Regions from separate parts of the Oceanobacillus sp. E9 genome, predicted to be linked through region 1. Evidence: riboswitches for the same ligand, from Rfam matches in the RefSeq annotation. Region 1 holds a riboswitch; each other region holds the start of a gene.
What was found. A riboswitch is a leader RNA that binds a small molecule or an ion and turns the genes downstream of it on or off. The one in region 1 is predicted to bind S-adenosylmethionine.
Positions count from the first base shown of each region.

Region 2: another riboswitch for S-adenosylmethionine. It lies ahead of AQ616_RS10735 (5-methyltetrahydropteroyltriglutamate--homocysteine S-methyltransferase); the one in region 1 lies ahead of AQ616_RS08465 (O-acetylhomoserine aminocarboxypropyltransferase/cysteine synthase family protein).
Region 3: another riboswitch for S-adenosylmethionine. It lies ahead of AQ616_RS07785 (carboxymuconolactone decarboxylase family protein); the one in region 1 lies ahead of AQ616_RS08465 (O-acetylhomoserine aminocarboxypropyltransferase/cysteine synthase family protein).

Region 1 is NZ_LSNA01000006.1:313,823-324,403, forward strand. It holds gene AQ616_RS08435 (SpoVR family protein) at 265-1,674, shown strand; gene AQ616_RS08440 (GNAT family N-acetyltransferase) at 1,776-2,339, shown strand; gene AQ616_RS08445 (YcjF family protein) at 2,419-3,423, opposite strand; gene mbcS (acyl-CoA synthetase MbcS) at 3,606-5,198, shown strand; gene AQ616_RS08455 (dipeptidase) at 5,578-6,531, shown strand; gene AQ616_RS08460 (hypothetical protein) at 6,591-6,899, shown strand; SAM riboswitch class I at 7,027-7,133, shown strand; gene AQ616_RS08465 (O-acetylhomoserine aminocarboxypropyltransferase/cysteine synthase family protein) at 7,211-8,506, shown strand; gene AQ616_RS08470 (YitT family protein) at 8,685-9,551, opposite strand; gene AQ616_RS08475 (SRPBCC family protein) at 9,629-10,108, opposite strand; gene AQ616_RS08480 (alpha/beta-type small acid-soluble spore protein) at 10,317-10,526, shown strand.
Region 2 is NZ_LSNA01000007.1:216,056-226,636, reverse strand. It holds gene AQ616_RS10745 (CBS domain-containing protein) at 1-636, opposite strand, end outside; gene AQ616_RS10740 (MBL fold metallo-hydrolase) at 710-1,639, opposite strand; SAM riboswitch class I at 1,905-2,007, shown strand; gene AQ616_RS10735 (5-methyltetrahydropteroyltriglutamate--homocysteine S-methyltransferase) at 2,168-3,271, shown strand; gene AQ616_RS10730 (glutamate-5-semialdehyde dehydrogenase) at 3,349-4,596, opposite strand; gene proB (glutamate 5-kinase) at 4,593-5,711, opposite strand; gene AQ616_RS10720 (NRDE family protein) at 6,123-6,893, shown strand; gene AQ616_RS10715 (cytochrome ubiquinol oxidase subunit I) at 6,952-8,292, shown strand; gene AQ616_RS10710 (cytochrome d ubiquinol oxidase subunit II) at 8,289-9,302, shown strand; gene cydS (cytochrome bd oxidase small subunit CydS family protein) at 9,309-9,404, shown strand; gene cydC (thiol reductant ABC exporter subunit CydC) at 9,828-10,581, opposite strand, start outside.
Region 3 is NZ_LSNA01000006.1:167,767-178,347, reverse strand. It holds gene AQ616_RS07795 (sodium:solute symporter family protein) at 1-153, opposite strand, end outside; gene AQ616_RS07790 (LLM class flavin-dependent oxidoreductase) at 350-1,720, opposite strand; gene AQ616_RS07785 (carboxymuconolactone decarboxylase family protein) at 1,787-2,455, opposite strand; SAM riboswitch class I at 2,660-2,768, opposite strand; gene AQ616_RS07780 (hypothetical protein) at 3,195-4,412, shown strand; gene AQ616_RS07775 (catalase) at 4,582-6,039, opposite strand; gene AQ616_RS07770 (hypothetical protein) at 6,188-6,391, shown strand; gene AQ616_RS07765 (copper homeostasis protein CutC) at 6,475-7,158, opposite strand; gene AQ616_RS07760 (CdaR family transcriptional regulator) at 7,334-8,476, shown strand; gene AQ616_RS07755 (GntP family permease) at 8,615-9,883, shown strand; gene AQ616_RS07750 (glycerate kinase) at 9,902-10,581, shown strand, end outside.

The DNA of each region.
Region 1 (10,581 bases):
AAGTAAGGTAACACATGCTTTTGAGCCTTTTAATATTTTCTTTGAAAGGGATTATAAGCGAAGCATTGTTAATTTTTATTCTCTAATGATTATTAAATCCCTTTATACTGAGAGTAGTAAAAAACCGACTGTATGTTTCACTTTATTGTTCACAAGCATTTTTTACTTGTTTAAAATCTAGATATTTAAAACTCTGGCAATTCTACGTAAATTTTTTAGCTCTGTATCATAGACTATTAATAAGTGATTGAGGAGGGATATTTGTTGGATCAGACAAAAGAATTATCATATGCAATTGAAGAAATTACGGAAGTGGCAAAGGGATTTGGGCTTGATTTTTATCCGATGAGGTACGAGATTTGCCCAGCGGATATTATTTATACATTCGGTGCATATGGTATGCCTACCAGGTTTACCCATTGGAGTTTTGGAAAACAATTTCATAAAATGAAACTTCAATATGATTTAGGATTAAGCCAAATTTATGAATTAGTCATTAATTCAGATCCATGCTACGCTTTTTTATTAGATACAAATAGCTTGGTGCAAAACAAATTGATTATTGCACATGTTCTTGCTCATTGTGATTTCTTTAAAAATAATATTCGTTTTTCTAATACACGTCGTGATATGGTGGAGAGTATGACTGCTACTGCAGAGAGAATTGCTCATTATGAAATGGTTTATGGTAAAGACGAAGTGGAAAGTTTTCTCGATGCAGTATTATCGATTCAAGAGCATATTGATCCATCTATCGTTCGTTCTAAATTACCACAAAACGAGGAGGAAGAAATAGAGGATACTACAAAATCGAGAGTATCTGAGTATGATGATTTATGGAAATTAGATGAAGATCAATTAAAACAAGAACCAAAGAAAAGAAAAAAAACGAAGAAAATACCAGCACAACCAGAGAAAGATATTCTTCTATTTATTGAAAAATACAGTCGTGAACTTGAAGGTTGGCAACGGGATATTTTAACGATGATGCGTGAAGAAATGCTTTACTTTTGGCCACAACTGGAAACAAAAATTATGAATGAAGGTTGGGCATCTTATTGGCACCAACGTATTATGCGAGAACTTGATTTAACAACGAATGAAACTATTGAATACTCTAAATTAAATGCAGGCGTAGTACAGCCATCTCGAACTTCCATAAATCCATATTATTTAGGCATAAAAATATTTGAAGACATCGAGGATCGATATAACCATCCTACAAAAGAAATGATAGAAAATGGTTACAAACCGAATGGTGGAAGAGAAAAAATCTTTGAAGTCAGAGAAATTGAATCGGATATTTCGTTTATTCGTAATTACTTAACAAAAGATCTTGTTGCGCAAGAAGATATGTATCTTTTTGAGAAAAAAGGAAGAGATTATCGCATTACGGAAAAAGATCATCAGCAAATTCGCGATCAACTTATCTCCATGCGGGTTAATGGTGGTTTTCCGTATATTACGGTAGAGAATGGAGATTATCTTCGCAATGGTGAACTGTATCTTGTACACGGGTACGAGGGAATTGAGTTAGATATAAAATACTTGGAACACGTAATGCCATATATTTATCAGTTATGGGGAAGAACCATTCATTTAGAGACCGTTTTGGAAGAAAAAGAAATGTTATACACGTATGATGGAAAAGAAATGCTAAAACGAAAAATATAACAAACGGGGAAAAATAAAAATATCTTTTATCCCTCCTCTTGGTGACATCGTAGTTCTAATCCTTTATAATAATTATAATTTTCACTTAAATGGGAGGAGAGATGAAATTGCCGATACAGGATTTGTTTACACCATATCCGAGATTAGACACAAATCGATTAATCTTAAGGCAAGTGGAGGAAAGTGATATAGATGATATCCATGCTTATGCATCGGATCCAATGTTAACAACACATTTAACTTGGGACGCCCATCGAACGTTACAAGATACTCATGCTTTTATTCAGTTCGCATTTAAGCAATACGAGGAAAATGGTGTTGGTCCTTGGGCAATTGTATGGAAAGAAAAAAATCAGGTAATTGGAACAATTGATTTAGTTTGGAATAAAAATCATTACAGTGCAGAATTAGCTTATGCAATATCTCGAGAATTTTGGAGGCAAGGTCTAGGTACTGAAGCAGTAAAGAAAATAATTAACTTTGGCTTTAAAGAAATGGAGTTAGAACGGATTCAAGCAAGGTGTGTACCGGATAATATTGCTTCTTATCGTCTAATGGAAACAGTAGGGATGACATATGAGGGTACGCTGCGAAAATCAATGTTTCGTAAAGGAAAACAAGAAGATATAAAGATGTACTCTATATTGCGAAATGAATATGTGTAATTAACATAGGCGCAAGCAAAGCCTGACGTGGTTAGTTCAGTTATTATGAAACTGATTCGTGCAAAAAAGCTTCTCGCTGCTATTGACGAGAAGCTTTCTTATCTTTTTCCTGAAAGTACGTATATAACGATTTTAATGTATCAGCATTTAATTCAATATTATTTTCAAATGCATATTTCACTGCATAACCTAAGGCTAAAGTCATTCCACCAGCAACACTTCCACCTATAACAGAGCCTGCACCTGGAACAAATTTTGTCACCTGTCGAAAGATAGTTCTACCAATATTACCTGTAATGGTAGCAATGGTAAGTTCTCTTGCTTTCTTTTTGGAGAGAGGTTTTTCGTAAAGGGCAGCTAAACGAACAATTAGACCAACTTGTATTCCAGTAAGCGGAACGAAATCAGAACCTGGTAATGGAACAGCGCCTACAGCTGTTGCAGATCCGGAAGCTGCTAAAATCCATTTGTTTGCAGTAGCAGACTTTTCTTTGATTAGTCGTGCGAACTGAATTTCTTTATGTTTTTTTTTAAGAATACTTAAAATTTCATCGCGCAATTGATGAATATTTTCACCGGTACGTGATGATATCGGTACGACAGTGTAACGATTTTTCGTATGCTTCTTTATATATTGAACAAGAGTCGGAATATCATCTGCAGCATCAATTTTATTTAATACAAATACAATATTTTTGTTGTGTTTTTCAATTAGTTCGAAGGATTTTCGTTCCCCATCAGAAAATACAGTACCTGCAGCGTTTAAGAAAAATAAAACAACATCTGCTTGTTGGTAGAAAGAAATAGTTTCCTCCGAATTTTTATGATTAATATCATCTAGACCTGGAGTATCTGCAAAAATAATTTTATCTCGATAAATATACTTATCAATTCCAGTCGTTTCTCCTGGTTTTGCTCCAACCTTTGCTACTTCATCACCAATTAATTGGTTTATGGTAGAAGATTTCCCAGTGTTTACATCACCTATCATTGCAAATAATATCTCTTTATCTAACTGATTATTTATTTTAGAAGTTTCTTGATTATAAGCCTGTTCAAAATCTTTTTCATTAAATTCTTGCACGTTCTCACACTCCTTAACTGTACTATTCCCTAATATATCGAATCATACACCAGTTATTCGATTCTAGCTAGTAAGTACGATATATGATCTGAATATTAATATCGTTTTGAATTAATGTTAGTTTCTGCTATAATAATCAGAACATAGTAGTAGGTACTAAATTGAGGAGGGGGAAATAATTGATGAAGCAATCTGATTTAATTGCACCAGAGCAGTACAATATTATAAATGATTTTGAGAAATATGCAGAAGATCAAACGAGAATTGCAGTGAAATGGGAAGACGAAAAAGGTGAATCTAAACAGATAACGTACAAACAATTATTTGATAATGCCAACAAAATAGGGAACTTATTTCTAGAAAATGGATTATCAAAAGGTGATAAGATTCTTGTCATGCTTCCGAGATTGATGGAAACCTATGAAATTTATCTTGCAGCACTAAAGACAGGAATTATTATTATTCCCAGTTCTGAAATGTTTCGATCAAAGGATTTACAATATCGTATAACTCATGGTGAAGTGAAGGGTGTTGTAAGTTATTCAGCGTACACTAGCGAATTCCAAAATGTAGGGGAATTTCATGATTTAATAAAGTTTTCTGTTGGGGAGGAGAAATCTGAATGGTTGTCTTTAGATTATTTGAAACAAACAGCTTCTTCCAAATTAGAGACTACGATTACTAAAAAAGATGATATTGCTTTCTTACCTTATACATCAGGAACAACGGGTAATCCAAAAGCAGTTATGCATACACATGGCTGGGGCTATGCTCATATGCAAACGGCGCCAGAACATTGGCTTAGTATAGAAGAGGGAGATACAGTATGGGCAACAGCTGCTCCAGGATGGCAAAAATGGGTGTGGAGTCCATTCTTATCCGTGTTATATAAGGGTGGTACTGCTCTCGTTTATCAGGGGAAATTCGAGCCAAACAAGTATCTTGAAATCCTTGAAAGACATCAAGTAAATGTATTTTGTTGTACACCAACTGAATATCGTTTAATGGCAAAACTGGAAAATTTATCTGAATACCAGTTAGATGCTTTACACAGTGCAGTATCTGCGGGGGAACCATTGAATCGAGAAGTGATTGAGCGTTTTCGCAACCATTTTAATGTTACCGTACGTGATGGATATGGACAAACAGAGAATACATTATTACTTGGATTTTTAAAAGGAATGGAAGTAAGGCCAGGATCAATGGGGAAACCAACACCGGGCAATAACGTACTGGTAATTGATGAAGACGGAAATCCGGTTAAAAATGGAATAGTAGGAGATATTGCTATACCGCTAGATACGCCTGCTCTATTTATCGGATATTATAAGGATGAAGAACGCACAATGAAATCACGACGCGGGGATTATTATGTAACTGGTGATCAAGCGCGAATTGATGAAGATGGATATTTCTGGTTTGAAGGAAGAAGTGATGATATTATCATTACTTCGGGATATACGATCGGACCCTTTGAGGTAGAAGATGCATTAGTTAAGCACTCCTTGGTTAAAGAGTGTGCTGTTGTAGCAAGTCCGGATGTGGAAAGAGGAAATGTTGTTAAAGCATTTATTATTTTACAAGAAGATATAATTGGAAATGATGCAGTAGTAAAAGAATTACAAGATCATGTGAAAAATAGTGTTGCTCCATACAAATATCCTAGGAAAATAGAATTTGTATCTGAATTACCGAAAACTACCTCAGGTAAAATACGGAGAGTGGAACTAAGACAGAAAGAAAAACAAAACGTGATGGATGATATTAAGCGTTAGAATAGATTAGAGTTGCCTGAATTTATGAAAATGAATTCGGGTTTTTTACTTGAATCAATTTCATAATCAAGATATTGTGTGTGAAACTCGAATAATGCTCTGTTTGATTTCATTGCAGACGAACGCTTTTTAACAGGCACGGCCTCAGCTAACTTGAAAAGAAGAACACTTTTTAAGTGGATCTTCAGCTCGTGCAATTCCTGCAGGAGTCACCATCTTTCATTCCAATCAAAGCCAGGTTTTTGCTAGAATCCGAAAATTAATATCTACTCTCAGTAATTATTTATATAACTTGGTAATTATGAAATTGATTCATCTTACAAAGTCAATAATATAGGTGGTTTTTAATGTATTGTATATGTAAAGGAGGGTGAAAGTAATGAGATTTATCGACACACATTGTGATGCACTTCTTAAATTGCAGATGGCAAAAAGGGGCTTTCAACAACCAAAAAGGGTATTGAATTTTGAAAATGATCATGAACTAAATACAAATTTAGAAAGATTGCAGCAAGGTGGGGTACAAGTACAGTTCTTTGCTGTTTTCATACATCCAGATGTACCGACAAATGAGCAATGGCAACATGCTTTAGAACAAATAGATTTGTTTTATTCGGAGATTATTGAGAAACATCCGCAAATAAAACATATTAAACAATGGGATGAAATTAACAATCTTAAAGAACATCAAATTGGTGCAGTCCTAACGTTAGAAGGAGCAGAAGCAATAGGTAATGACTTGGTGAAATTGAGATATCTATATCGTTTAGGAGTTCTTTCGATTGGGTTAACATGGAATCATGCTAATTTATGTGCAGACGGTGCGGAGGAACCACGAGGTGGTGGATTAACAAGATTAGGTAAGTCGGTTGTTGAAATGAACAATAACCACATGGTCTTTACGGATGTTTCTCATTTAACCGTAGAAGGCTTTTGGGATGTAATGAAAAGTGCAAAATATCCTTTTGCTTCACATTCTAATGTTCGCGCAATTTGCGATCATCCAAGAAATTTATATGATGATCAAATTAAGGCGTTGATTGATTGCAACGGACAAATACAGCTTGCGTTGTATCCACCATTTCTTGTAAAAAATGCAGAGTCTGCTAAACTAACGGATCTTTTTCATCATATAGATCATATATGTGCGTTAGGTGGTGAGAAACACATTGGATTTGGATCAGATTTTGATGGTATTTCATATTTTATTGAAGGACTCGAGGATGCTTCTAAGTATGAGTTATTGCGAGATGAGTTACAAAAGCATTATTCTGAGCATTTAGTAAGAGGATTTATATATCAAAACTTTATTAATCATTTACCTCATGTATAAGAAGCCTTGATTTTTCTAATACTAGCCATTAGAAATGAAAAGAATGGCAGGTGCTTTCCATGTTACGATTCCTCGTTTTAACACTGGTATTATTATTTAGTATTAATCATATAGAGACTTCTGCTGAGCCTTTGGAATTGGATACTCCAAAGAATACGATACATGAATGGAAAGAAATCGAAAATCATGTAGAAAAAATACATGTAGATACTCATTATATTGAATATCGTCGAAATTTTATTAAAGAAACAAGACCTTGTAAAATTTATCATCATATACGTACTATTGTTTACTATTGTGAGATACATGGACATACAAAAGTAGAAACGGTTTTAGAAAAGATTGAACATAGTGAAGATCATTCATAATAAATGATAAAAGTGATGCGTTGGTTGACATACTACTTTCATATCACACTAAGATTAATACGAAAAAATTTATTGACATTTCGTACATTTTGCATTATTATTCTACCAATAACTTTATATATGTTTTTTCTTATCATGAGAGGTGGAGGGATATGGCCCTAAGAAACCTCGGCAACAGGTTCTTCATAGGATACTGTGCCAATTCCATCAAGCGAGTCGCTTGGAAGATAAGAATAGAATGACTTTTTAGTTGCTAACCTCTATTCTTATTGCAGAATAGAGGTTTTTTGAATGAAGAGGGAGGAATAATATTGACTAATAAATCTGATGGAACATTAAATTTTAATACGATTGCTCAACATGGAGGACAGGAGTTTGATAAGGAAACGAATGCTAGGGCGGTACCTATTTATCAAACTACATCCTATGGGTTCGAAAGTCCGGAACAAGCTGCGTCTCTTTTTCAAATGCAAGAAGCTGGCTACATTTATTCTCGTAATGCAAATCCAACAAACCGAGTTCTGGAAAAGCGCATAGCAGAATTAGAGGGAGGAATTGATGCATTTGCAGTTTCTTCTGGACAGTCCGCTATTACCATTGCTTTATTAACACTTGCGAAAGTAGGCGATGAAATTGTGGCAACAAATGAGTTGTATGGTGGTACTTATAATCTATTTTCTGAGACGTTTAAACGCTTTGGTGTAACGGTCCGTTTTGTCGATGGCACAAACTTCTCGGAAATATCCTCATCCATTAATGAGAATACGAAGGCAATCTTTACGGAAACAATTGGTAATCCTGGATTGCAAATAGCTGATATCAAAGCGTTAAGCACTATAGCGCATAATCATGGAATACCTTTAGTCGTTGATTCTACATTTACTACTCCATATTTACAACGGCCATTTACATTTGGTGCAGATATTGTAGTCCATTCAACTACAAAGTTTATAGGAGGACATGGAACATCTATCGGTGGGATTATCGTTGATTCAGGGGAATTTAACTGGGCAAACGGAAATTTCCCTGAATTTACAACACCTAAAAGTTCTTTAAACAATCAATCTTATATCGAACTAAAAAATGCCAATGCATTTATTTCAAAAGCGCGATTTGAATTAGGACATGACATTGGGACAGCATTATCTCCGTTTAATGGGTGGTTATTTATTCAAGGATTAGAATCACTACCATTACGAATGAAGCAACACGTAATAAATACGAGACAAATTGCTACGTATTTAAGTGAACACGAAAGAGTAACCTGGGTAAATTACCCTGGATTATCAGGAAATCATCAATATGAACTTGCAAAAACCTATTTACCTCAAGGGGCCGGAGCGATTTTTACATTTGGAATAGAAGGAGGGCATGAAGCAGCGAAAACGTTTATTCAATCGTTAAATTTATTATCACACGTTGCAAATATTGGCGATTCGAAGACGCTGGTAATTCATCCTGCAAGTACGACACACGCAAGATTAACCCCAGAACAACAAAAAAGGACGGGTGTGACACCAGATCAGATTCGTATATCAGTTGGATTAGAAGATGTGGAGGATATAAAAAGCGATATTCATCAAGCTCTTCAAAAAAGTAGGGGGTAATTTGAGATGGCACGATCCGTAGAACAGGTAATACGAATTCTTTTAACAAGAAGTGCACGAATACACTGAGAGGACATTCAATTATCGCTACCAGAATTAAGTTATTCAACGTTAAAAAACCAAGTAAGACAAAACCAGAACTACAATCTCTTGAATTGTAGTTCTGTATAATAAAACCTTATAATTTTTGTCCAGAATAACGATCGAGTGAAAATCCTTTTCCAAGAATTTCAGATGCATTTATAAATATGACAAAGGACTCTGGAGATTCAGTCTGTAAGAGTCTTTTTAATTTTACTGCTTCAGTTTGTTCTGCAACACAAAGTATCATGGTTTTATCAAGTTTGGAGTAACCACCTACGGAACGGATTTTTGTAAGTCCACGATCGATTCCATTTTGGATCAGTTTTTGAACGCCTTCTTCATCTTCGGTAATGATCATAATTAATTTAGTGGACGAAGTACGCAATTGTACGAAATCAATTGCTTTTCCAGAAATATAAATAGCCATTAGTGCAAATAAAGTAAGCTCGACACTAAATACAATAATGGAACCTATTACGACAAGTCCATCAACAATAAACTGGGAGTATCCGCTAGATATACCGGTGAACTTTTTAACAATCTGGGCAATTGCTGCTGTTCCACCAGTAGATCCATTTCCTTTATATACAATACCTAACCCTACACCAAGTAATAAACCACCATATAACGCACCCAAAAGTGGATTCGTCACTGTAACAGGTATTTCAGCACTTAAAAATATAATAAAAGGAACCCAGAATGTTCCAACCAATGTTTTGAAACTAAAGTCTTTTCCTAATGCAATCCAACCAATAATAAAAATTGGAATATTAATAACTAATTGTGTTAATGCAGGACTTAGTTCATATAATTCAAATAAAATTGTACTAATGCCAGAAATACCGCCTGCAGCAAGCCTTGCAGGTAAAAAGAAGATATTATAAGAAAGTCCTACAAGTGTTGCTCCGACAATAATATACAAATATTCTCTTATAACTTTGTTTTGTTTTAATTTATCCATGTAAACTGTATCCTTTCCCTCAAACATACCTCTTATACTGTATCACTGGAGGGGAGAGGAGTAAATACTATCTTTATTTATATTGGAATATTCACTCTCATGGAACGTTGTTGTTTATTTGGTGTTTTTATTTTTGTCGAAATTTTTTCCATGAAATCTTCCAATATTTTTGGGAGTAATTGCTTTACGACGGGATAAAGCATCGTACCTTTCCAGCCTTTTATTGTTAATTTCATATTTACAGAAACTATGGTGTCATTCTGATTAAATGATTTTACATGGAAGCTACCTTCACCAATACATTGTTCTTTTAAAGCATCAACCTTAAAAAGAATGGATGAAGGAGCTTTTATTTCTAAAATGCGTACATGGATGTGTGTGTCCTTTTTTAAAGAGCCAAATTCGCCATGTATTTTCCAAATCGATTCTTCATTAGATACGATTTGATGACTTTGATAGCCGGGAACAATTTCTACCCAATTGGACCAGTCTTCAATAAATTCCCAAACCTGTATACTATTACTGTTTAATTTAACTTCATGATAACACTTTACCATTTACTATTTCCTCCCAGTACTAAAAAATCGCACATGGGTAATGTATGAAATTAAATGTAGGATTAGAACGATAATTTTTCCTTTACTGTGAAAATAAGATAACAGTTAGGCTGGAAGTGTTTTCCGAGCATAAAAAAGATAAATTGACAAAAAATGATGAAAGAACAGTGTGTATAACTGCTGTTCAATTACACCGAGGAGTGATCATGTGGCTGACAGACGTAGAAATAAGTTGTTAGTACCGCAGGCAGATCGTGCATTAAACCAAATGAAAGAAGAAATCGCGAGTGAGATGCACGTTCAATTAGGTGCTGATACCACAGCACGGGAAAACGGATCGGTGGGTGGCGAGATGGTCAAAAGAATGATAAGCATTGCTGAAGATAGCATGGCTTATCGAAATGATGACCAGCACTAGATCGTCAATCTGAGTAACAGAACATTGATGATCTAAGAGGGCTGTGCTATTTAGC
Region 2 (10,581 bases), on a different contig from region 1:
TTTCCCTGTTTTTGTAATAAGCAAAGCCGCAAGTCGATTACCTTTTTCAACTTGTTCTGTAAATACGTCAGCAGCTTCATATACGGACATTTCCTCGCTTATAAAAAGATGATTATCTGATTTTTCGTATTCTAAAATATCTTTAGCAGTTGCATCCGTTATTTGTTGACCATCGTTCATAGAATTTGCTATCCATCGAGCAATGCCCTTGTGTGTAATTAATCCTTTAAAATCTTGATTCTCATAAATAGGTAACTTCGTTAATCCTCTATCTCTTACTACTTGAAGTAACTTTTGCATAGAATCGTTTAATTGGAATGTAACAACTTGTTTTATGAATGCATTCTTTACTTGTTTTGGACTTGTAAAATCTTCTTCTATTTTTTCGATACGTTCCACAATTGTATCATGAGGTTCTGCAATCGCATAGGAAACATCGATACGGTTATGAATAATTGCATTTCTGAGTTCAGCAAATTCCAATAAATCCTCGTAGTATCGTTTTATCGTAGCATTAGAGTCTGATAGAACTCGCACTGCTCTAGAGAAACCCATTTCTTTTTTGTTTAATTGTGATTTTAATGCTTTGTCAATACGATTAAATGCTGTGATAAAGCGCTCTGAATTTTTATACATATCTATTTCTCCTATCTTTGCGTTCTATCATTTTAACCGTTCAAACTTAACATTAAACATTCACTTATATCGTTTATTTCGCCTTGTAAAGTACTTTGCCGTTTTTTTCTATACTTCGTATGTCCTGATTTTCCGCTAAATAAATTAACCGAGTTAATGTCGCCATAAACTGACTGACAAAAGCTGTCCCTTTCATAGGTCCATAAATTTTAGTTGTTATTTTAAAAGCAGACATCGGTTTGTCCGATAAAAGTTGTTTGAGTTCCTCAAGACGAAAGAGATGTCGATTATAAGTTTCCATTATTCGTTCTGATAAATTTTCCATCTCTTTTCCATGACCAGGTAATGCTAATCTACTCGGATATTCCTGTAATTCTAATAAAGATGGTAAATAGTCCTTTAATGGGTTCAACTCTTCTCCCATCCATAAGCCAATCACTGGTGAAAGATGCTCTAACACATGATCACCTATAATCATTATTTCTTCTTGCTTATTATAAAAACAATAGTGATCAGGAGCATGTCCAGGTGTCCAAATTGCTTGAAAAGGCTGATTACCTAAGATGATTTGATCACCATCATCAAAAAATCCGTCTGGTTCAAAATCATAGATAAAAGAAAAATCCTTTATTTTTAACGGTAATGGCGGTGTACCATGACGTTTAATTAGTGATTTCATTCTTTCCATATGTGATTTCCGATCTTTTCCCTTAAGCATTTCTTTATATCCTCGTCTAGATACAAAGACGGGGATGGCATATTCCTCTTGAAACCATTTTGCTAATCCTATATGATCCTCATGAGTATGCGTTAATATCAGCTTTTCAATTTGATAATTATCCAAAACCGCCTTCCAAGTTTCCTTAGTTTCCGTGGCATAAATACCGGTATCTATGACAGTATATCCTTTTTCTCCTTTTATTAAATAGCAATTCACTTCCCCCATTGCACCTTTAAACCGCACTACTAATTGAAATATATCTTCTGTCATTTTCTTTAGCATGAAATACCTCTTTCTAACACCATTCAATGTATAAATGAGCATATTGTTATTTTATCGTTCCAAGATGGAATTGCAAGACAAAGGAACTAAAAATACATCAAAAGCAAATAACATAAAAAGATACTTTTTATTTTGAGATATCTATTCTTCCTCGAAAGAATGGTAGTTAAATTACTGTCGTTTACATACTCGATAAATATTTATTAAAAAACTATTGACATCCTATTCGATATCTTATAAAATTTCTATTAATTAAATATGACAATTCTTATCCAGAGAGGTGGAGGGACTGGCCCAAGGAAGCCTCGGCAACAGACTTATTTAAGTACTGTGCCAATTCCAGTAGCGTAAATGCTAGAAGATAAGAAGAGTATATCGTACGGTTTCCTGTACCCTCTTCTTACTTGTAGAAGGGGGTATTTATTTTTCCCCTATTCTCTGTACAGAACTGTCATATGTTAGTTTCATAGAGCAAGACCCTACTCTGTGAGACTAAACAAAATTTAATGGAGAAAGAAGGAAGGAAAAATGACAAAAACAATAATCAAAGCACCATTTCGAGCAGACCATGTAGGTAGTTTGCTACGACCAGAGCGTTTGCATCAGGCTAGAAAAAATTATTCGGATGGAAATATCTCAGAAAAGGAATTGAGAGACATTCAAACAGAAGAAATCAAGCGGATCGTAGACAAACAAATTGAAATAGGTCTACAAGCTGTTACGGATGGTGAGTTCCGTCGTTTATGGTGGCATACGGACTTTTTAGAAGAATTGAATGGTATTGAAGGATATATTCCAGAAAAAGGTTACTTATTTAAAGGAATTGAAACAGAGAGATATAACATTCGTAATAACGGAAAGATTAGTTTTCCAACAGACCATTCATTTGTCAAAGATTTCATTGAATTTAAACAGATAGTAGGGGAGCGTGCTGTTGCAAAACAAACCATTCCTAGTCCAAATCAATTATTTCACAAAGGAACACGCAACCCAGAAGTTTATCCAGATATTCAATCTTATGCAGAAGACATTATCACTACGTATCGAGATGCAATCCAAGCATTTTACGAAGCTGGATGTCGATACCTGCAATTGGATGATGTATACATTGCCGGCTTGAACGTAGATGAGTTAATAACATTTGAAGAAGATTTATCTCGTCAAGAGTTGATTGATTTATCTTTATATGTTGTAAATAGTGTACTTGAGAATAAACCAGATGATTTAATCGTAACTACACACTTATGTAGAGGAAACTATCGTTCTACTTGGGCATTCGAAGGCAGTTATGCTCATATTGCCCCAACCTTATTTGCTAATGAAAAAGTGGACGGATTTTTCTTAGAATATGATGATGATCGTTCAGGCAGCTTTGAACCTTTAGCTCATATACCTAATGGAGGACCACAAGTCGTAATTGGAGCAATCACTTCTAAATTCGGTGTGCTAGAGGACAAAGAAGAGATCATTAAGAAAATCAAAGATGCTTCACAATATATTCCGTTAGATCAAATTTCGCTTAGTCCGCAATGTGGATTTGCATCAACACATCAAGGAAATAAATTAACAGAAGAAGATCAGTGGAATAAATTACGTTATATCGTTGAACTCTCCAAAGAGATTTGGGGATAAGCTTAATAAAATCTATAAATAACTCCAAACTACTTATTAGACTTCCTATATAAGCTGAAAGTAGTTTGGAGTTTTAATTAATTGCGAATTTGGCCTGAGCCTGAAATCACAAATTTAGTTGAAGTTAATGCTTCCAGCCCCATTGGACCTCGAGCATGTAATTTTTGTGTACTAATCCCTATTTCTGCACCATATCCGAATTCAAATCCATCTGTAAATCTAGTTGAAGCATTGTGATAAACTGCTGCAGCGTCAACTTGAAGTTGAAATTGTTCAGCATTAATCTTGTTTTCAGTTATAATAGCTTCCGAATGACGTGTACCATATCGATTGATGTGGGCGATCGCTTCTGATACTGAACCAACTATTTTTACACTTATTTCACTTGCTAAATACTCCGTTTCCCAATCTTTTTCCTCTGCTCTTATAGCAGTTGGAAATCTCTCCATAACGAATCCATCCCCGTGAATTGTTATGTCATGAGATTGCATGCTTTTTAATAGTTCTAAACCATGATTTTCAAACCACTGTTTATGAATAATTAATGACTCGATTGCATTACATACTGATGGTCGTTGTAGTTTTGCATTCAAAACAATTTCCGTTGCCATCTCTACTTTAGCAGATTCATCTAGATAAACATGGCAGTTCCCTGCACCGGTTTCAATAACAGGTACCGTAGATTGTTTTACCACTGTTTCGATTAATTGTTTTCCTCCCCTTGGTATTAAAACATCCAGATATTCATTTAATTGAAATAGTTGATTCGCTACTTCTCTTCTAGTATCTTCTATTAATTGTACAGCTTCTTTTGGTATGGAGCTAGAAGTTAATGCATCATGAATTACATGAATAAGTGCTTTGTTAGAATGTATAGCTGAAGAACTACCACGTAATACTACTGCGTTTCCTGTCTTTATTGCAAGTGAAGCTGCATCAACAGTGACATTAGGTCTAGCTTCATAAACCATTCCAATAACTCCAATTGGGACCCGCTTCTTCGTAATAAATAAACCATTGTCTTTCTCTATTATTTCTAGGGTTTCACCAATAGGATCAGTTAATATAGTTACCTGTAAAATTGCTTCAGCTATATCTTGTAATCTTTCCTCATTTAATTTAATTCTATCGATAACCGAATCAGATAAACCTTTTTTCTTTCCCTCTTCTATATCCAGGACGTTTGCTGTTATTATTTCTTGTTTTTTATCTAGAATTGCTTGAGATATTAATTGTAATGCTTCATTTTTGTCATCAGTTGTAGATAGGGCCATTTGATAACTTGCTTGTTTTGCACTCTTAGCTTTCTCTATCACTTCATTCATAGTAACTCCTCCTTTATTTGATCAACCATAACCCACGAATCTCTGTGAATAACCTCAATAGCAGAAAGTTGCGTCACCTGTTTTGCTTTTTTTAATGTTTTGGCTGCTTTGAGCTCTTCCGATGAACAGCTCACTTGTCCTCTTCCTAATAATTTACTTCGATTATAAACTTCTACAACATCTCCATCTTCAAAATCCCCCTGAATATTTACCACACCAGCTGACAGCAAACTACTTCCGTTATACATAAGCGCTTGGGTAGCTCCATCGTCAATAAGTAGTTTTCCTTCTAATGTCGAGTGAAGAGAAATCCATTGCTTGCGAATGGGAATTTGTTTACTTCGAACACTTTTGACATAAGTACCCTCTCCATTACCATTAACTATTTCTAGTAATTTAGATATTCCTTCCCCCTTACCAATAAAAACAGGGACTCCGAGAGAAGTAGCAACCTTTGCTGCCATCAGTTTCGATTTCATACCCCCAGTACCTAATTTCGAACCCGATACATCTGTTTCCTGTATCATTTCGTCAGTAATTAAATCAATTGTGTCGTAGCGTTTCGCACTCACATATTTACCAGGGTGTTTATCATAAATTCCATCAATATCGGTTAATATAATTAATTGAGCTGCATGAATAGCTCCACTAACTAAAGCAGAAAGCATATCATTATCCCCAAACGTTAATTCATCAACTGCAACTGTGTCATTTTCATTAATAATCGGAATAACGCCTCGTTCTAATAACTCCAACATAGTAGAAGTAGCATTTTTATACCGTTTTTGAATCGAAAAATCAGTCCTTGTTAATAATAATTGAGCAGATCGAATATTGTATTCCATAAACTTATTCATATAAGTATGAATTAATAGACCTTGACCGATGGCCGCAGATGCTTGTTTTCCTTTTAATGTAACAGGCCTAGAAGAGTATCCTAGGTTTCGAAACCCAGCTGCAACAGCTCCTGAGGAAACTAAAATCACTTCGAAATTATGTTGATGTAACATAGCTAACGCATTTACATGATCTCCTAATTTTTTATGATCAATTTCGCCTTTTTCATTCGTCAGTGAGCTACTTCCAATTTTTATAACTACCCTCTTTTTATTCATATTCTTCTCCTCCTCATTATTCTCTAGATGTCTATTCTCAGATATAAGAAAAAACCCTTTCATCCCAATTTAACAAAAAGGGACGAAAGAGTTTTCTTCCGCGGTACCACCACAATTTAGATGCGATCGAACTTGCATCTCACTTCTTCCATTAACGCTGGATAAACGCCCATGTTTGCATGAGACTCCAAAGGTAGGTTCTGATAAATCAGCAATGACGGAATCTCTCAGCTAATAAATTCCGATCTCTTTCATTCGATATTTACATACTATTCCTCTGTTAAACGTTCAACTGTATTGTAATTTATTATTATCAGTTTCTCATTAATTGTCAACAGCTTTACTTATATCAATCTGATTTTTAGGAAAATCAATCCTTTCCATTTATAATTATGAATAGGAGGTTTGATTATGTGTTTAATAACTTTTGCTATCCAAAAACATTCACTATATCCATTTATATTGATTGCCAATCGTGATGAATTCTATGATCGCCCCACTGCAAAAGCTACATTTTGGGATGATGCTCCAGAAATTCTAGCAGGAAGAGATTTAAAATCAAAAGGTACATGGTTGGGTATAACAAAAAAAGGAAAAATTGCAGCAATTACCAATTACAGAAACCCTTCACTTCCTGAAACAGGCAAATATTCAAGAGGAAAAATACCTGTTGATTTTTTAAATTATGAAATAGATTCAACACATTTTTTATCTGATTTAGAACAAGACAAATCCTTATATTCGGGATATAATGCTTTATTTGGTAATTACCAAAAGCTCTATACTTACAACAATATTTATAATAGTAGCGAACAATTAGATTCAGGCATTCACTCATTAAGTAATGATAAACTGAATACTCCGTGGCCAAAAGTATTAAAAGCCAAAGATTTATTACAGTCGTACCTAGAAAAAAACCAAAATATTTCTAGCGAGTCGTTGTTTCATATCTTGAAAAATGCTGATAAGCCTAGTGATCAATGTCTTCCTGACACTGGTGTAGGAATCCATTTAGAACGAAATTTATCATCTATGTTCATAGATACGGGTAATTATGGAACAAGAACATCTACGATTATTTTAGTCGATAAAAAAAGCAATGTTACCTTTATAGAACGTACGTATCACCAAGGCAAAGCAATAGGAGATATAAATTACCATTTTTCGATTGTATCCGATTAATTTTGTTAATCAACGGGTAAATTAATACAATATGATTGTTCTATAAGGAGGTCCACAAATGATATTCGATGATCCGGTATATGCCAGCCGAATGCTGACTTTACTCACCCTCTCTTTTCATATTATTTATGCAACAATTGGCGTCGGCGTTCCATTAATGATTATGATTGCCCAATGGATAGGAATTAAGAAAAATGACATGCATTACTTACTAATGGCAAGACGTTGGGCCAAAGGATTCATTGTAACAGTAGCTGTCGGAGTAGTTACAGGTACGGCTATTGGGTTACAGCTGTCACTGCTCTGGCCAAGTTTCATGGAGCTAGCTGGTAATATTATCGCACTTCCTCTATTTATGGAAGTATTTGCATTCTTTTTTGAAGCTATTTTTCTTGGTATTTACCTATATACTTGGGATCGCTTTGATAATCAAAAAAAACATCTCTTATTACTAATACCTGTTGCCGTAGGTGGCGGTATGTCTGCTTACTTTATTACGGTAGTTAACTCGTTTATGAATTCTCCAGGCGGATTTGATATTGCTAATGGCGAGCTTGTTAATGCTAATCCACTTGCTGCCATGTTCACAGTTTCCATGCCTACAAAAGTTGCGCATGTTTTATCTACTGGTTATATGACGATTGCTTTTGTTCTTGCTGCGATTGCAGCCTTTCGTCTATTACAAGGTTCAAATCGTGAATATCATAAGAAATCACTTAACATGCTAATGAAAATAGGTTTTGTCTTTGCCCTAGCAACAGCGTTAATTGGAGACCTCTCTGGTAAATACTTAGCAGAATACCAGCCGGAAAAACTAGCTGCTGCGGAATGGCATTTTGAGACTTCTTCTGAAGCGCCTTTAGTTATGTGGGGGATTCTCGATGACAACAATGAACCGCAATACGCATTGGAAATCCCTTATGCACTAAGTATATTAGCACACAGCTGGCCAACAGCAGAAGTTATTGGTCTAAATGAATTCCCTGAAGATGAGCAACCTCCACTTGTCATTCATTATTTTTTTGACACGATGGTGACCATCGGAGTATTTATGCTTGGTTTATCATTTATTTATTGGCTTGGTATTCGAAGAAGCTGGAACTTTGTCGAATCAAAATGGTATCGTAGGCTCATTGTTCTCGGAGGTCCATTATCGTTCTTAGCTATTGAAGCTGGCTGGTGGATGGCTGAAGTTGGTAGACAGCCCTGGATTTTACGAGGAATTATGACCATTGACGAAGCAGCAACAACCAGTGATTATGTTGGAATTATGTTCTTCTTATTTGTACTACTTTATCTTATCTTAGGAGTAGGAACTGTAGTTGTTTTAAGAAAAATGTTCCAAAGAAATCCGATAGATAAAGACATCGAGAATTTTCAAGGTGGTGACCAATCATGATATTAGAAATTATCGGTATTTCTGTGCTTTGGTTATTCCTATTTGGATATGTCATCGTTGGTTCAATTGATTACGGTGCAGGTTTCTTTAATGCATACAGCATTCTAACTGGAAAACAACATATCGTGTCTAAGGTAATTCAGCGTTATCTTTCGCCAGTATGGGAAGTCACAAATGTATTTTTTGTATTTTTCTTCGTAGGAATCGTTGGATTCTTTCCAGAAACAGCATTTTACTTTGGCACCATTCTCCTTGTTCCTGGAAGTTTGGCCTTAATCTTACTGGCAATCCGTGGGTCTTATTATGCTTTTGAATCATATGGAAAAAAAGGACACAAAGGTTATGCATTTATGTATGGAGCATCTGGAGTATTACTTCCAGCTTCTCTGTCTATTGTATTGACAATATCGGAAGGCGGATTTATCACCATTAGTAATGGGGAGCCACAACTTGAATATCTTGATTTATTTACAAGCCCACTAACATGGTCAATTGTAGTATTGAGCATTATCGCAGTGCTCTATATTTCTTCTGTATTCTTAACCTGGTATGCAAATGAGACCGGAGATGAAGGAGCAACAAACTTAATGCGGAAATATGCACTAGTTTGGTCCGTTCCACTTATCCTTGCAGCTTCGGGGATTATTATAGAACTGCGTTTCCATAATGAAGAACACTTTAACAATATTATTGATCTATGGTGGATGTTCGGAATATCTTTTCTATTATGGATTGGTACCGTATGGTTAATATGGAAACGTAAGAACTACATTAAAGCATTCTGGTTATTAGTTGGTCAATTTGCTTTTGCCTTTTTCGGATATGGTATTTCTCATTACCCATATCTTTTATACCCTTATATTACTATATCCGAAGGTTTTACCAATCAAGCAATGGCGATATCTTTAATTATTGCCTTCATACTAGGTATGGCATTATTAATACCATCGCTGTATTTGCTGTTAAAGCTATTCTTGTTTGATGAAAACTATAAAAAAGGAAAGAAGTGATTAAATATGATTAATGATTTTCTAATTTTTATCGCACCCTTCCTTATTTTGTTTGCTGCAATGGGAATTTCATTTTATGTAGCACTAAAAGATGGATCATAAAGAGAAAAGTGATGGGCGCCGTACAGAAACGTAGAGACTGGACTGACATGACTGAGATATAGGAATCACGGTGAGGTATAAACCGATGATGACTTATCGTAGAGCATGGTGGGAAGTCTCCTAGTTTTTGGCGCACAGAACTGGATCATAGAGAAAAGTGATGGGCGCCGTACAGAAACGTAGAGACTGGACTGACATGACTGAGATATAGGAATCACGGTGAGGTATGAACCGATGATGACTTATCGTAGAGCATGGTGGGAAGTCGCCTAGTTTTTGGCGCACAGAACTGGATCATAAAGAAAAGTGATGGGCGCCGTACAGAAACGTAGAGACTGGACTGACCGAACCGCATCGAATATTAAAATCCGATGCGGTTCGGTTCTTTATTGTCTATTAAATTTATTTCAAGGAACGACACCCCTATAGATTTAGTTTTGCATTTTCCAAATCTTTCATACGTTTGAAATATCCGTTATACTGCATTAAGTTTTGGTAAGTTCCTTGTTCAACAACTTTCCCATGGTCCATAACAATTATTTCATCCATTTTTTGTAATCTCGTTAAACGATGTGTTACTACAATTACTGTACTTCGCTCTGAATGTTGGTCAATCTTATCCCAAATATGTTTTTCAGTTACTACATCTAAGGACGAAGTTGGTTCATCTAACGCCCATACGGCGGCCTTTCGAATAAATAGTCGGGCTATCGCTAGACGTTGTTTTTCTCCTCCTGAAAGATTGGAACCTTGTTCCAGTAATAAGTCATCCAAACGAATATGATGTAACTTTACATTATCCAAAGCCTCACAAAGTTCGTCATCTGTTGCTTCAGAATTGGCTAAATGTAAATTGTCGCGAATTGTCCCATAGAAAAAATGATTGGATTGTAATGAAACGTTCGCATGATTCCATAAAGTTTCCTTTTCTAAATAATCAATTGATTTCTCGTTCCACTTTATTAGACCATCTGTTGAGGGAACCATCCCCAGGATAAGCTGTAAGAGAGTCGACTTACCAGATCCACTCGCACCTACGATAGCTATTTTAGATCCTGATTCGATATGAAGAGAAATATTTTGCGCAATCGGACGAGGAGTACTTGAATATTTCTTTGTCACGTTCTCCAATGTAATAGTTGGCGCTAAGTTGGCTTCCAATACAAATGGCTTTTTC
Region 3 (10,581 bases), 150 kb from region 1:
CCATGGACTCACCTTACCTTTAGCAATGGAAAAACCCTTCATTGAACAACTATATTTAGCTCCTCGCTTACCAAACCAAACAATGAGCAAAAAGTAGCCAAAGAGACACGCTCCGATGATCCACGCAAGAGTCGTTTGATTATCAGTCAGCATTCGTGTCCTCCTCCATTCCTTTTGGGTAGAATTTATTCCAGATAATCAAACCAATTATCCAGAAGACGACAACTCCAATAAAATAATATGTGACCATCTGCTATTCACTCCTTTTCAAACGATTGTAAAATTATAGACCCATGTCAACGGAAGTGGCATGGTTTTAATTTACTAATCTAGTTCACACCTAAAAATATTATGTATGAACCTTTCTTGGTTGCTTCGCTACATGATTTTCAGCCAATCGCTTTTTCCCTTTACCGAATATATTTTCACGTAATGTATTTCCTTCATACTCCGTACGATAGATTCCACGATCTTGTAATATAGGTATTACATGATCTACAAAATCTCTAAATGTATCTGGAGAAGTTGCTAATGCAACATTAAAACCATCTATATCACCTTCAACAGCCCACTTTTGTATTTGATCAGCGATCTGTTCTGGAGTACCTACAAACTTTGGACAACCATTTCCAAGTCCATGATTTTTTATTGCTTCACGTAATGTCCATTTACGATATGGGTCTTTCGTATACAGGTCTAGATTCCCTTGTACTGCTTCTGTTTCAATATCTTCAATATATTGATCTGGATTATACTCTGAAAAATCAATTCCTGTATGTCCTGATAGTAAGGATGCCGTACCTTCATAGCTGATATGGTTTACGAAGTCCTCATACTTCGCAATCGCTTCTGCTTCTGTTGAGCCAACAATTGGTAACATCAATGGGAATATTTTAACGTCATCTGGATTTCTTCCTTTTTCTTGAGCACGTTTCTTAATATCGGAAGAATAATTTTTCAACGATTCAATAGATGTTTGCTTTGTAAAAACTGCCTCTGCATGTTTTGCCGCAAAATCTCTTCCCTTTGGTGATGCTCCCGCTTGGAATAATACTGGCGTTCGTTGCGGCGAGGGTTCAACTAAGTGCGGTCCTGGCACATTAAAAAACTCCCCACTATGATTAATTAAGCGAACTTTCTCTGGGTTAGCAAAAGTATCATTGGCACGGTCATAAATCACCGCATCCTCATCCCAACTATGCTCCCAAAGTTTGTATACCACATCTAAAAATTCATCCGCTCGATTATAACGCAATTCTTTCGGTAACCTTTCTGTTAACCCCATATTGACTGCTTCACTTTCCAAATAGGAAGTAACGACATTCCATCCAACTCTTCCTCCTGTTAAATGGTCCAATGTGGATAACTGACGTGCTAGTACATAGGGTTGTGCATAGGTAGTAGAAATTGTTGGCGCAAAACCAAGATGCTCGGTAACTGCGGCCATTGCTGTAATAGGAAGTAAAGGATCATGTGCAGGAAGTTGAACTGCGCCTCTCGTCGCTGCGTCATGGCTTTTCCCATAAACACTGTACGTCCCTAATACATCAGCAATAAATAACGAGTCAAATTTGCCGCGTTCTAGAATTTGCGCAATTTCCGTCCAGTAACCTAAACGATTATGATTTATTCCATAATCTTTCTCATGTTTCCAAAGCCCCGTTGAATGAGGGGAAGGTGAATTTTGCACGAATCCATTAAAATGAATTTGTTTTGCCATATGCTCAGCTCCTTTTTAGTATCTGAATAAGATAATTACATTAATTAACATTGGGAATCTATTAAACTACTCTTCATCGTAAGCATTTAATGCATTGACACTGTGCGCTAATGCAGAACCTGCTTTAAGAGCAACAGCTACAAAAATAGCTTCTGATAACTCTTCTTTACTGGCTCCAGCTTCCTTTGCATTTTTCGTATGCAAGTCAATACAATAAGCACATCCTGTTGTATGCGCAGAGGCTACTGCAATCAACTCTTTTTCCTTCAATGTAAGTTTACCTTCTTTTAAAACCGCTCCATCAAATTTCAAGAAAGCTTTGAAAGCATCATCACTTATCTCACCTAGTTCTTGTAGTCGTTTAAAGTAGGAAGCTTTATATAACTCATCATCATCATTTCCGTCATATGCATTCAATCCATTTACTGCGTGCGCTAATGAAGAGCCTGCTTTTAATGTTGTTGCAACAAATATTGCCTCAGTTACTTCTTCTTTATCAGCACCTTGGTTTTTCACATTTCCTACATGGAGTTCAATACAGTATGGACAACCTGTAATGTGAGCAACTGCCACTGCAATTAATTCTTTTTGTTTCACGGAAAGCTTCCCTTCTTCGAGCGCTTTGTTGTTGAAGGCAAAGAACGAATTAAATACACCTGGTGCAAATTCCTTTAATTCTTGGATACGACTGAAATACGATTTTTTATAAAGACTCTCTGTTTTTGTAGTTGGCATAATACACTCTCTCCTTTTCGTTTTAATAAAAATTTCGATTGCTTGGCTTGTGTAACTGTTTTGATCCGCCTCCTAAATAAAGTTAACTTATTGGTTTAGTCATATTTAAAGTCACATTGTTCCAGTTTTTCTTTACACTCCCCTTTTGAAAAAAGAAAAACCCTTCCGATGAGGAAGAGTTTCATTTAGTGGGCATAAACACTTTTCTCATCTATCAAGCATAAGCTTGCTGGAATGAGCACCATGTTACTTAACTGTAACTGGTTGCTGCGGGATCAACGGACCAGGTTCCTCCCCCGACTCTTGATAAGGAAAATATTATATAGTTGTGTAAGATTTGTATATTAGCATAACGAACCAGCAAATAACTGTCAATAGTTAATTTTCAATTAATTCAATGTAATGAAAAATTTAAACCAATTGGACTATATTGTATATGTTTTTATTTATTCTGGCTTAGACTTTTATTCGACTTGTGGGATTCGGAAGAAATTACATGTTCACCCATTCGACTACGTAGACTTTTGTCTGTAACATAGCTGCTTTTATGGAACCGTATTAAAATGTACCTTCATAATACAATTTAAAACTACCATAACTACCTAGTTTTAATAAGTTATAATTCTCTATACGTCGCCAGTTCATCTACTAAGTTAACCTAAAATTGTAGTTTAAACCCTTTGCTTTTCGGCTAAACAGAATAACATACTAATATCGGCACAATGAAAAGGGTGAAGTTATGACTACATGTTCAACTAGTAGGAGTATTGGTTTAATTTCAGCTCCAGGTTATCCCAACTATATTGCAGCAAAATTAAAAGAAGAACTCCCAAATCTACTACAGTTTTACGTAGACGATGATTGCGAATGGGAGGTTCAATATATTGAAGACCCACTTACAGGTACTGGTGAATCTATTGACATTCTAAAAGCTACTCAAAATAAGAAGAAAAAAAACGACTGGGACTTTGGAATTTGTCTTACAGATTTACCTTTATTCAAAGAAAAACGGCTAATTATTGCAGAAGCAAATCAAGACGAAAACATAGCATTAATTAGCATGCCTAGTCTGGGCTCAACAAGGATGATTAAAAGACTACGAGAGTCCATATTACAGTTAGTAAACGAAATGTATTATGGCAGCTCTGATGGCGATAGAAAAAAGGCCGAACTTCATCTTCAATCTATGAATGAAGATTATAAAGAATTGAAGAATAAAAGTTCAACACGCTTAATCGGAAAACGTTTCTTAGAAAGAATTTCCCCTATTAAACGAGAAACACCTGATGAGCATGAGACGCATGGTGAATGCAATATCGATGTTCGTTTTACTGTTCCACGGAAATGGAGTATTGCTATACGAATCATTTCCGGAATGGTACGAGCCAATCGCCCATGGTCACTCTTTCCAGCATTTATGAAAGTAATTATGATTGCATTTACTACCGGAGCATACGCGCTGGTCTTCCCAACACTATGGCAGTTGAGTGATTATTATTCATTACCACGGATGATTTTACTAACTTTTATTGCTATTACGTCCATGGTAAGTTGGATTATAGTAGCCCATAAATTGTGGGAACGACCTCAAGATGGTAAAGATGACTATATTCGAAAACTATATAATGCTACTACCGTTTTTACCTTGCTATCAACTGTATGTTTGTATTATATTATTCTATACGTTTTATTTACTTTTGCTGTTAATATTTTTATTCCAGCAGAATTGCTTGAAAATCAAATAAATGAGGAAATTAACTTTACGAGCTATCTGTACATCGCATGGACAGCTACTAGTATTGCAACGATTATAGGTGCACTTGGCTCTGCCTTAGAGAATGAGGATGTAGTTCTATCTTCGACATACGGTTATCGCCAACGTCAAAGACATAAACAGATTAAAGAACAAAGAGAACAAGAAGAAGCAGAAGAAGGTCATAAAAAGACAAGACAGTAAGTAATAATGATTATTAATAATTTGCACCTCTAACAACTAACTTGGGGGTGTTTTTATATTGTAAACCTATCTACCTCCGAATTAAAAAAAGAGAGCTTATATGAATAGAGAAGTAAAACTCAAAATAAACCGGTTGAATTTTTTAACGACACGATTTTATATTACATTATTAATCTTCTTTCATCATTGTTACAGCTCTATTCAGCTTTCTCGCTAAATCTTCTGAAGCTTTCTGCATATAACCCTGAACAGTATTATATACTTCCGGTGATACAGTAGTTAATCCGCCTGCCATATTATTAATTAAATCTTCTTGTTGTTGGTCTGATAGAGAATCGTAAAACATACCAGGTTGTGTGAAATCATCCTGTTTTTCGATGTCCGATCTCTCTAATCTACCTTCAACATAGCGTCCATCACCACTTGTCACAAGGTTACCTGGCCACCAGTCAGATTCATGATTAACTGGTACATTACGAAAATCAGGACCTATCCGATAACGTTGTGAATCCCAATAAATATTTGCTCTTCCTTGTAACATCTTATCATCTGATAGTTCTACACCTTCTTGTAAATTAGATGGAGAAAAAGCCGCTTTTTCAACTTGCTCCATATAATTATCAGGATTCCTATTCAATACCATTCTTCCCACTGGTTGGAAAGGGAACTGTTGTTGATCCCATATTTTGGTATCGTCTAATGGATCATATGGTAGATTGGCAGCATCTTCAGGATCCATGATCTGTACATATAACCCAAATTCAACTGGCTCCCCTCTTTCAATGACATCATGTAAGTCCTGTCCTGCAATATCCGGATTCTCTCCCGCTAGTCGTACTGCTTCATCGTTACGAATATACTGTTCTCCAGCCAGCGGTGCCCACGTGTATTTAACAAAATATCGTTTTCCTTCTCCATTTTTCCAAACATAGGTATTTACACTATGCCCAGGCAAATGACGTAGACTTTTCACTGTACCAAGGTTGGAGTAAACAAGTAGTGTAAAGAGAAGTGATTCAGACGCACGTGCCACAAAATTCCAGTAGCGTGTGGGATCGATTAAGTTATCTACCGGAGATGGTAAAAACGCTTTAATCGCTTCTGGAAAACGAATTGTGTCGCGAACAGAGAAAACAGGAATATGATTACATATCAAATCGAATATGCCGTTATCTGTATAAAATTTAGTGGAGAATCCTCTTACATTACGGGATGTATCTGGGGTTCCTTTTGTACTAACTGCTAAGGAGAACCGCACAAATACCGGCACTTCTGTACCCGGTGTCTGCAAGAAAGATAATGTTGTATAATCACTCATAGAATACAATGTTTCAAAATAACCAAAAGCTCCCCAACCTTTTACATGTACCGGTCTCTCTATTATCTTCTCATGAATAAATGTTTGTAATGTTTCGTGCTCAATATTGTCCTGTTTTAAAATTGGTCCACGTTTTCCGACAGTCTGTGAATGAATCTCTGCTGGAAGATCAATATCCCAGTTAAAAGCAGCAGGATTCGTATGGGATTTATCACCTGCATTTCCTTCATATCCATGTGGTCCTTGACTCCCATGCCCCTGTGAATAATTACGAGAATTTTTCAATTCATCGTTATTCCCATCAGTCATGATGTAACCTCCTAACACCAATTAAATAAACCTTTATCAAATTATGTTCCAGAGGAGTGAAATAGAACGTTTAGAGTATAAATTCGATAAACATATTTGTTTTAATCCATTTGATTAAGGGGATAGTTTAAAAAGGAGATTGATAACGATGCGCTTTGCACCATTTTTTATCCTAGCTATCTTTGGATATTTCTTCATCATTATTCCTCTCATTTATTTGATAGATTTCATATTTATTAAAGATGGTATTACATTTGGCAGTCTCAGAAACAATGCAATTGGATTTTTTCTAGCATTACTCTTTATTTACTTTATATTGTATAGGAGAAAAAAGAAAACGAAGCAAAAATAAAACCTATGCATATATGTAAAGAGCATAGGTTTTTGATACTATTATTGTAAATCTAGGTGTAATTTCCACGTTCATTCATTGGTCTATGAAATACGTTTGACTACCTGTAATTTCTCCGCATCTAACCCTTTTGAAAAATCCCCATCCGTCTGGATACCGGTTCCAAAATGGTACTGGTCAGCTTGAACAAAATAGTGTATTTCATTGAAATTATCCATATTTAAGCCCCCACCTGGTAAAATGCTTGGCCCTCTAGAGGAATTCGCTAATTCGACTAAACTCTTTAATGATTGCTTTCCTTCTAAACAATTTGAAGAACCACCAGAAGTTAAAATACGCTGTACATTACTACATTCAGCAATAGACAAATAAGCTTCTTCTAATGAAGGTACTTCATCAAAAGCACGATGAACCGTAATATCCAGCTCATCTGAGATACTTGCTGCCGTCTCTAAAGCATCCATGTTTATTGTACTGTCACGGTGCAAGGCACCAAAAACAATTCCTCTCCCACCTAATTCAACTATATTTCGAATATCTTCATATATTGTGTCTAACTCACACGCAGTATAAATGAAATGATAACTATGCGGTCTCACCATTATTTGTACAGGAATATTTACATGTTCTAGAACTTTTTTTATCGTCCCATAACTAGGAGTTAATCCTCCCTCTTTCATCCCAGACACTAACTCTAATCGATCCACTCCAAACTTTTCTGCTTGTATTGCTTCCTCCACTGTCTGCACAATTGCTTCGATATACATTTTGTCACTCCTATCTTTTGAATTCACCTATATGGTGGCAAAATCAAAAATTCTCTATTAAACTCACTGTAATTAATATATTCATCCTGTCAAGTGGCTATAGTAGATAGTATAATTCATACTAAACTTTCTATTGCTAACAAATCCTTTATACTATACATAGAAACAAAAGGAGTTGAAGACCATCTTAACCGAACAATTAGCAAACGAAATCGTAAAACGTACTATGTCCATTATACATGCCAATATAAATATTATGGATCAAACAGGTACAATCATCGCTTCAGGTGTACCTTCTAGAATCGGACAGTTACACGATGGAGCCGTTCAAGTAATTAAAGAAAAACATACGATTGAAATTGATACTTCAAGAACCAATCATTGGCATAGCTCTCAGCCAGGGATTAATTTACCTATTACTTTTCAAGAAAATATTGTAGGTGTAATCGGAATAACCGGACATCCAGATGATATCCGTGACTATTCTCAGTTAATCCAAATGGGTGCAGAACTTACGCTAGAACAGGCTTTCTTAACAAATGAAATTCAGCAAAATAAACAAATTCGCCAAAATCAAATCACTAATATTCTTTTAGGAACCGAACAAGATCAAACATATATTCAAGAAAGAGCACACTATGCAAAACTAGATATCAAAACAACCTATGCTGTTATTATCATATCTACACCAGTATTAGATAAAAAACATACAAAAGATGTAGAAAAACATATTCACTCTTGGCTTAATCAAGAAGATGAGTATATACCATTATTTACAAATCAACACCTTATACTAAAAAAAGAAATCCAACCATCTAGCAATACTCCTTTAAAGGATATTTTAATAGAAAAGCATAAGACTTCAGCTATCCCCCATATGACTATTGCAGTCGGGCCTTATTTAACGGGAGTAAACGGTTGGAGACAATCCTATCAAGAAGCACAAAAAATAATCGAAGTTGCAAATACACTATATCCATCAGGCGGGGTATGGAGTTATCAAGACTTAAATCTTGCAATTTTGACTTATGATTTGCTCAAGAATACCCCGCAGTCAACAAAGCAGCTAATTGCGACGTGTCACCGCATTCTTACAGAGAATGATGGTACACAACTTCACCAAACATTAAAAACATATATAGAGGAAAACGGAAAAATGTCTATCACCTCCGATAAGCTATTTATTCATCGAAATACATTAACATATCGACTAGACAAAATATATCAAATAACTGGAAAAGACCCTAGAAATATTAATCACCTTCTAGAGTTAAAAATGGCTCAACTTTTATATAAACTTGAATCAAACAATAATTAACATCGTCATTCATGCAAACGCACAATAATAACACAAAGAAAACGCTGCCTTTTTGTTCAAATGACTAATGATATCCGATGCTGATAACGCTTACAATGAAGGTAGTATTAAAACTACATGTAATGAAGGTGAACAGCTATGGAAATAGAAGTAAGTGCATTCGGTGCAATTATCGGTTTAATTATATCAATTATAATGATATTAAAGAAGATCCCGCCTGTATATGGTCTTATGACAGGGGCACTAATTGGCGGATTAATAGGTGGTACAAATATTGTTGACACCGTTAGCTTAATGGTTAGCGGTGCCCAAGGAATTATTCCATCCGTATTAAGAATCTTGGCTGCAGGAATTCTCGCTGGTATCCTTATTGAATCAGGAGCAGCAGCTAAAATAGCACAATCCATTGTTACTAAGTTTGGTGAAAAACGCGCTCTATTAGCACTCGCATTAGCAACAATGTTCTTAACAGCAGTCGGTGTTTTTGTTGATGTAGCAGTAATAACCGTTGCTCCAATTGCTCTCGTAATCGCTTCTAATGCGGGTCTATCTAGAATAGCGATACTACTTGCAATGGTCGGTGGAGGTAAAGCAGGTAATGTGATGTCTCCTAATCCAAATACGATTGCAGTTTCTGATGCGTTTAATGTTCCGCTTATATCTGTGATGGGGGCAGGAGTTATTCCTGCTATATTCGGTATCGTTGCTACGTATATTATCGCGAAAAAGATTTCATCACGCGGTACAATGATTGAAGAAAAAGAAATCGAACAATCCGAGGAAAACACTTTACCATCATTGTTTACATCCTTACTTGGTCCAATTGTTGCAATTGTCCTACTTGCATTGCGACCTCTCTTCGATATTAATATCGATCCAATAATTGCACTTCCTGTCGGAGGGTTGATTGGAATTATTGCAATGGGACAATGGCGTAACACAAATGATTATATTAAAACTGGATTAGAAAAAATGGCACCTGTAGCTATTCTGTTAATTGGAACAGGTACACTAGCCGGAATTATCCAAAATTCACGTATTGATACAGTATTGATAAACGCATTAGAAGGACTTGGTTTACCAGCATTCTCGCTCGCTCCCGTCTCTGGAATATTTATGTCCGGTGCAACTGCATCAACTACAGCAGGGGCTACAGTAGCAAGTAGTGTATTTGCTTCTACCTTACTCGAAATGGGAGTAGCAGCATTGGGTGGAGCAGCAATGATTCATGCTGGTTCAACCGTAATTGACCATATGCCACACGGAAGCTTCTTCCATGCGACAGCAGGAAGTGTGGGGATGCAAGTAAAAGAACGATTAAAATTAATTCCTTATGAAACATTGGTAGGTTTAACTATCGCAATTGTATCTACGATTATATACGGAATTATACCGTTGTTCTTTTAAGTTAAGGAGTGAATGGAATTGAAGAAAAAGAAAATCGTAATCGCACCCGATTCATTTAAGGAAAGTATGACAGCACAACAAGCTGCAGAAGCAATTGCTAAAGGTGTTAAATCTGTATTTCAAGATAAGTTAGATCTCGAGCTAATACCAATGGCAGATGGCGGTGAGGGAACCATTCAATCCCTTGCCGATGCACTTGACGGCACCACACATTCCAAAAAAGTTACTGGACCTTTAGGAAATTCAGTTATCGCTAATTACGCAATTTCTGGAGATAAAACGACTGCAATTATCGAAATGGCCGAGGCTTCAGGAATTGCACTTGTCCCTAGTGAAATACGAAACCCTTTAAAAACAACGACCCATGGTACAGGACAATTAATACAAGCAGCTCTTGACCATAATGTAGAAAAAATCATTCTTGGCATTGGCGGAAGTGCCACCAACGATGGCGGAGCAGGAATGGTAGAAGCATTAGGTGGTAAATTGTTAAACAGCGAAGGAAACTCTATACCTTCAGGGGGAGGAAGTTTAATCGATCTCGATGACATCGACTTAAGTAATTTAGATAAAAGGTTACAGGATGTACAAATAATTGTTGCTTGTGATGTAGATAATCCACTATTAGGAGAGTACGGTGCAAGTGCAATTTATGGACCACAAAAAGGGGCAGATAAAAAAATGGTATCTGACCTTGA